DNA from 3 places in the Rahnella sp. PD4 genome. Region 1 is predicted to be linked to each of the others. Evidence: predicted binding sites of a transcription regulator. Region 1 holds the regulator's gene; each other region holds the start of a gene.

Region 1 (2,275 bases):
GCAGTCCAGGAGGGCAGCCGTGGCTGGGTGCTCATCAGATCGCGCCGGTATAACGGGCGCTGGGTCCGCAGCAGGCGCGCAATGCGGCTGAAATGGTAATAACAAAACTGGCCAACCGGATTGTCCGGATTACGCGCGGCGATTTTCTCCAGCGCAGCCAGCTCATTGGCCATGGTAAAGCGCTCAGATAAACGGTGATAAAGAATATCGCCGGCAATCACCCGAAGACGGGTGGAAATCACCTGCGCATTGCGGCGGATTACCGCTTCTGCATGGCTTTCCTCAACCAGTTTCTGTACTTCCTCCGGCTGATGCAGGCTGACGGTAATGTGCTCCTGCAAATCGAGAGCAACCTGAAAAAGCTGAAACAGTCGCTTATGGTGATGATGATGTCCGTGTTGTGGCAGCATGTGTAATTGCTGATAAAGCAGGGCAATCAGATCGATAACCTGCTGCTGACGGGTAAGTAATGGCGGCAACGCCGTCTCGGGATCGGTATGTTGCGTCAGCAGACTGTACTTGGCCTCGAAATAATCCGCGAGTTGCAGATAAAGCTGGCTGAGCGTTTCGCGCATAGGCTGTTCTTGCGAAATACGAAACCACACCCAGTTAAACACCCCGTACCAGGCTGTGCCTGCTGCGAACAGCACCGGTGCCTGCCACATCGGGCGCACGCCGACCATACTCAGTGTGAAAATAGTGGCTACCAGCGCGCCGGGTAACAGGCGCGCATGTAACGGGCTGATTTCACCGGTAACGCCGAGCAATAACGCCAGCGATAGCATGATCAGCGGCAGCGGAACGTGCCAGTTTTCCAGCATCAGTTGCAGCAGAATACTGCTCACGGCAAACAGTGAACCGCCGACGATCAGACGTTTGAAAAAGCGTTTGTGCGGGGTATCCAGACCGGCGATGTTACAGCAGGCCGGGCAGAGGGAAAACAGCAGACCCATTTGCAAGTTGCCAAACAGCCAGCAAATGCCAACAGGCAGGCACAACACCAGCGTCTGGCGCAGCGCGTAATTCACTTCAGGATGGTAAAACAGTTTTCGCCATAACGTCATGGGTAAAGCTTAGCCCATAAAAAAGGCGCGACAGTATTCTGCCGCGCCAATTTTCGAGGGATTAACGTGTGCCGTAAACGACAATCGTTTTCCCGTGTGCGGAGATCAGGCTCTGATCTTCCAGCATTTTGAGGATTCGTCCGACTGTTTCACGTGAACAACCGACGATTTGGCCAATTTCCTGACGGGTAATCTTGATTTGCATCCCGTCCGGATGGGTCATTGCATCAGGCTGTTTAGCCAGGTTGAGCAACGTTTGAGCGATACGACCGGTTACGTCGAGGAAGGCAAGGTTGCCGACTTTCTCTGACGTCACTTGCAGACGGTTGGCCATCTGCGCGGAGAGACGCATCAGAATATCCGGGTTAACCTGAATCAGCTGGCGGAACTTTTTATACGAAATTTCAGCCACTTCACAGGCAGTTTTAGCACGTACCCAGGCACTACGTTCCTGACCTTCTTCGAAGAGTCCCAGCTCACCGATGAAGTCACCTTGGTTAAGGTAGGACAGTATCATTTCCTTGCCTTCTTCATCTTTAATCAGGACAGCAACTGACCCTTTCACGATGTAGTAAAGCGTTTCGGCTTTTTCACCCTGGTGAATCAGCGTACTTTTAGAAGGATACTTATGTATATGACAGTGAGACAGGAACCATTCAAGAGTCGGGTCTGTTTGTGGCTTGCCGAGAACCATTAGCTATTATCCTCTGTTGTTATCGCTGCCCAAAATCACAGGGCTCAGAGTTCCCTGTATGGCACTTCAAATCCAAAGCGCCCTTTCAGCATATAACTCCCCAGAAATGCTGCAAGCGGATGTCGGAGTGCAACAGCCTGTTTATTGCTGTTAACACCGTGGGTTCTGTTCTTAAACCGCAAAAACCGTCACCGCAATTTACTGGAAAGTATGTTTCGGCTTTGTTTGTAGCACAGGTTTGAGATGCTGTCTTCTGTTGTCTCGCTTCAGCATGATGGCGATCGGGTTACGTTGCCAGATTTTGGTCTAAAGGGTACTCTGAGAGCAGATTTCTAAAAGTTTATTCACCGGGAGAATAGTTCATGCACGCACGTGTCAAATGGGTTGAAGGGCTGACCTTTTTAGGTGAGTCAGCGTCGGGTCATCAGATTTCAATGGATGGTAACGCGGGCGATAAAGCCCCAAGCCCGATGGAAATGTTACTGATGTCCGCAGGCGGCTGCAGTGCAATTGACGT
Region 2 (2,275 bases), 270 kb from region 1:
GATCGTCGCCATCTTTCGCTTTGGTGGTTTTCAACAGGAATGCGGAGATAACGAAGGACACCGCAAATGCTGCCACAATCGCCGCAATGTTAGCGAAGTACGTGCCTTTTGGCGTCATCGCAAGAACCGCAAGAATGGAACCCGGAGAAGCCGGGGATACCAGGCCACCGTTGAGCAGCGTCAGGGTGAACACGCCGGTCATACCCCCCAGGATTACCGCCAGCAACAGACGTGGGTTCATCAGAACGTATGGGAAATAAATTTCGTGGATACCACCCAGGAAGTGGATGATTGCCGCACCGCCCGCAGATTGCTTAGCGCTGCCACGACCGAAGAACATGTACGCCATCAGGACGCCCATACCCGGACCTGGGTTCGCTTCGATCAGGAAGAAGATAGATTTACCGGTTTCAGTCGCCTGCTGGATACCCAGCGGAGAGAAGATACCGTGGTTGATGGCGTTATTGAGGAACAGGATTTTCGCCGGTTCAACAAAGATAGAGGCGAGCGGCAACAGGTTATGGATAACCATGATATGCACGCCTGCAGCCAGCAATTTAGACAGGGCTTCAACCAGCGGGCCGATGGCCAGGAAAGCCAGGATTGCCAGCAGCATACCAATAATACCGGCCGAGAAGTTGTTAACCAGCATCTCGAAGCCGCTTTTGATTTTACCGTCAACCCAGCGGTCAAAACGCTTGATGCACCAGCCGCCTAACGGGCCTGCAATCATTGCGCCGAGGAACATTGGCATATCCGCACCAACGATAACCCCCATTACGGTGATTGCGCCGACCACACCACCACGATCACCACCAACCAGACGACCACCGGTAAAACCGATGAGCAATGGCAGAAGATACGTGATCATCGGGCCAACCAGTTTCGCTAATGTTTCATTAGGGATCCAGCCGGTAGGAATGAACAGAGCAGTAATGATACCCCAGGCGATAAATGCGCCGATGTTGGGCATTACCATGTTACTCAGGAAGCGACCAAAGTTTTGAACTTTGATCTTAACGTCTGGTGAAAACATAAAACGCACCCCTATTGATACGCGCTGACAATAGAGCGCGTGATATCAGTTAATTATCGGTGACGGTTATTTCGGTTTTTGTGCCACTGCTTTAAAAATCCGTCCGTCGAATTGCTGTCTGCGAGGCGGACTCTACCATGTGATTATAGGCCTCGCGTAGCCACCCCACAGCTCGTGACGCAGATCACACATACGGGACCCTTACCCCCTGTATTTTGGTGACTTCGATCACAAAAACAGCCTGTAACCGAGCTACACTGGTGATTATTTAAGCGCATCACCTCTAATAATGTGACTTAAGTCACTTTTTGTTAACGAGTCTTTATCATTAAAACGTGATATTCATCACAAAGTATTTTTGGGCGGACTTGTGTATTTCGCTTAAAAAAAATTCAGACGTGTCTTAGGAAAGGAAAACTGAGTTTACAGAGGAAATGCTGAAAGAAAATTACAGGCGGGGGCGGAAAAACAAAACGGCGAACTGTCAGACAGCCCGCCGTGATGAAATCGTGTTTTACAGAGAAAATTACTTCCCGCCCTGCGCCTTCACAATGGCGGCCTGCAGTTCTTCGGCAGAAACGGCACCAGGCAGCACACTGGTGTTTTCAGCAGTTGCACCGCTGGTTGGCATCACCACGAAACCCGGGGTGCCGCTGAAGCCCAGCGTACGTGCCAGCTCATCGTTAGCGGCGATCGCTTCGTGTGTGGCTTTGCGCTGTGCATCGGTTGGCGCTGTCGCTTTGGCAGCTTTCACTGCACCGGCGATATCAGCATCTGTAAGCTTACCTTCATCATGACCCGTGCGGTAAATGCTGTTGTGATAATCGAAATACGCCTGGCTGCCTTTTTCTTTCCAGATGGCCATACCGGTTTCCGCAGCCGTGATGGAGGCTTTCCAGCGATCACCGAAGATTGGCCATTCTTTGAAGACGAAGCGCACGTTCGGGTTCGCTTTCACGGTCTGCTCAACCACCGGCGCCATGTGGCTACAATACAGGCACTGATAATCGAAGAATTCTACGAACGCGACTTTGGCATCTTTCGGACCATAGCTTGGGGTCGCCGGGTCGTTTACCAGCGTTTTGGCGTTTTCAAGCACGGCGCTCAGGGTTTGCTGTTGTTGCTGATCAGCCTGCTGTGCCTGCAATTTCTGGCTGACCTGCACCAGAATTTCCGGGTGCTGCAACATGTAATCCGCCGCAATTTTACCAATGGCTTCCTGCTGCGCCGGGGTGAAAT
Region 3 (2,275 bases), on a different contig from region 1:
TTCATCGTCGAAAGTCGGTGCGGTGAACACATCTAGATCTTTCAGGCTGCGGCCCTGCAGCAGCTCAGTCACCGTACGTTCCAGTGCTACGCCAAAATCAGGGTGTGCGCCAAAGGAGGCGAAACAGGTGCCGTTAGCCGGATTGAACAGAACCACACAAATGACCGGATAGTTGCCGCCCAGCGAGGCGTCATAAGAAAGGATAGGGAAACCTTCTTCTTCCAGTTTTGCGATGGCTTCAACCACACCAGGATAGCGCGCCAGAACCTCCGAAGGGATTTCAGGCAGACTAATTGATTCAGCAATAATACGGTTTTTCACATAACGCTCGAAGACTTCTGACAGCCCCTGTACCCGAGCTTCATTGGCAGTGTTGCCTGCTGACATGCCGTTGGAAACGTAGAGATTACCGATGATATTCATTGGAATATAAACAGTTTGCAGATCTGACTGACGGGTAAACGGCAGGGCACAAATACCACGGTCAGGATTGCCGGATTGCAGGTCGATCAGATCACTGGCCACCAGTTCTTTATCGGCATCATAAAATGCATGCAGGCGCTCATCCAGAATACCCACCGGCAGGCTGTCGTCTTCCGGAAGCGGGAACCACTTCTCGTTCGGATAATGAACGAAATCACCCTTAGCGATTTCTTTGCCCAGATAGAAATCCGCGAAGAAATAGTTAGTCGACAGACGCTCAAAGTATTCACCCAAAGCAGAAGCCAGTGCGGCTTTCTTGCTGGCACCTTTACCGTTGGTGAAACACAGCGGACAGTCGCGATCGCGAATGTGCACTGACCAGACGTGGGGAACCGGATTCAGCCACGAAGCTTCTTCGATATTAAAGCCAAGATCGGTGAGTTTTTGTTGGAAGCGGGAAATGGAGTCTTCCAGCGCCGCGTCTTTACCAGGAATAAAAGTTTGGGTCATTGAGTTCACTTTTGAGCGTGCTAAAAACGCGCAATGATACGGGGTTTTGCGCATGAGCTCCATGTATTCGTGTTAAGAATGTAATCGCGTTGTAACGCGCTTAGCTTATCGGCGAATCTGGTAACCACTGGCGGATCTCTGCTTCAGACAGCATGAAGATGTAGGACCGGGGAGGTCGGCAGGTATAATGGTTAGAGGACGCTTATGCTCACGATGCCTGTCATCGGTGTAGCCTGATTAAATCCTTCAAAGTCGGTGTAAAAGCTGCTTATTCAAGGTGCCAGAATATCACCTGGGTGAGGGCGCTGAGCACGGTGCGGGTGTGAACAGATAATCCTGTAAAATCAGCTTTCCAGGGAGGAATGAACCTTGTGACCAACTTCTCATCGCTGTTTATCAGTTCATGATCAATAACCGTTGCAGACTGCTTGTCCCGGATGATAAAACCGTTAAATTAATGATTACTATGTGGCTGTCTCAGAGAAGTGGTGAGGGGAAATGACTCAGGTTTATAATTTTAGTGCAGGCCCGGCAATGATCCCGGCTGAAGTGTTGCGTCGTGCAGAACAGGAACTTTGTAACTGGCACGGACTGGGTACCTCGGTGATGGAAATCAGTCACCGCAGCAAAGAATTTATCCAGGTGGCTGAAGAATCCGAAAAGGATATCCGTGACCTGCTGAATATTCCCTCGAACTATAAAGTGCTGTTCTGTCATGGTGGCGCACGTGCGCAATTTGCCGCAGTACCTATGAACCTTTTGGGCGATAAATCCTCCGCTGACTATATCGACGGTGGTTACTGGGCACACAGCGCAGTCAAAGAAGCGCAAAAATATTGCACGCCTAACGTGATTGACGTTAACGCCACGATCGATGGCAAACGTGGCATTTTGCCAATGAGCGAATGGAAACTGAGTGCAGATTCTGCCTACGTTCATTACTGTCCGAATGAAACCATTGATGGTATCGCTATCGATGAAATGCCTGATTTTGGTGACAAAATCGTGGTAGCCGATTATTCATCCTGCATCCTCTCCCGCCCGATTGATGTCAGCCGCTTTGGGGTAATTTATGCCGGTGCGCAGAAAAATATCGGTCCTGCGGGGCTGACCCTGGTTATCGTCCGCGAAGATCTGTTGGGTAAAGCGCGCACAGAATTGCCTTCTATCCTCGATTATACCGTTCTGGCTGAGAACGATTCTATGTTCAATACTCCGCCAACGTTCGCGTGGTATTTGTCAGGCATGGTGTTCAAATGGTTGAAAGAACAGGGTGGCCTGCGTGAGATGGAAAAACGCAACCGCGCAAAAGCCGAACTGTTGTATGGCGCCATTGACCATA

Evidence for each region. Region 1 encodes CRP, which controls carbon source genes, mostly activating them, when cyclic AMP is high. Its sites were predicted from a motif close to ATGTGANNNNNNTCACAT; they were not measured.
Region 2: ACOZIO_RS15290 (PTS mannitol transporter subunit IICBA) is a predicted target of CRP. The motif match lies at 1,209-1,226, and genes of this name have one in related genera.
Region 3: serC (3-phosphoserine/phosphohydroxythreonine transaminase) is a predicted target of CRP. The motif match lies at 1,303-1,320, and genes of this name have one in related genera.

What each region holds. Positions count from the first base shown of each region.
Region 1 is NZ_JBLZQF010000005.1:15,819-18,093, reverse strand. It holds gene ACOZIO_RS14140 (YccS/YhfK family putative transporter) at 1-1,064, opposite strand, end outside; gene crp (cAMP-activated global transcriptional regulator CRP) at 1,126-1,758, opposite strand; gene ACOZIO_RS14130 (OsmC family protein) at 2,121-2,275, shown strand, end outside.
Region 2 is NZ_JBLZQF010000005.1:281,445-283,719, forward strand. It holds gene ACOZIO_RS15290 (PTS mannitol transporter subunit IICBA) at 1-1,036, opposite strand, end outside; gene ACOZIO_RS15295 (DsbA family protein) at 1,563-2,275, opposite strand, start outside.
Region 3 is NZ_JBLZQF010000002.1:310,700-312,974, reverse strand. It holds gene ycaO (30S ribosomal protein S12 methylthiotransferase accessory factor YcaO) at 1-933, opposite strand, end outside; gene serC (3-phosphoserine/phosphohydroxythreonine transaminase) at 1,432-2,275, shown strand, end outside.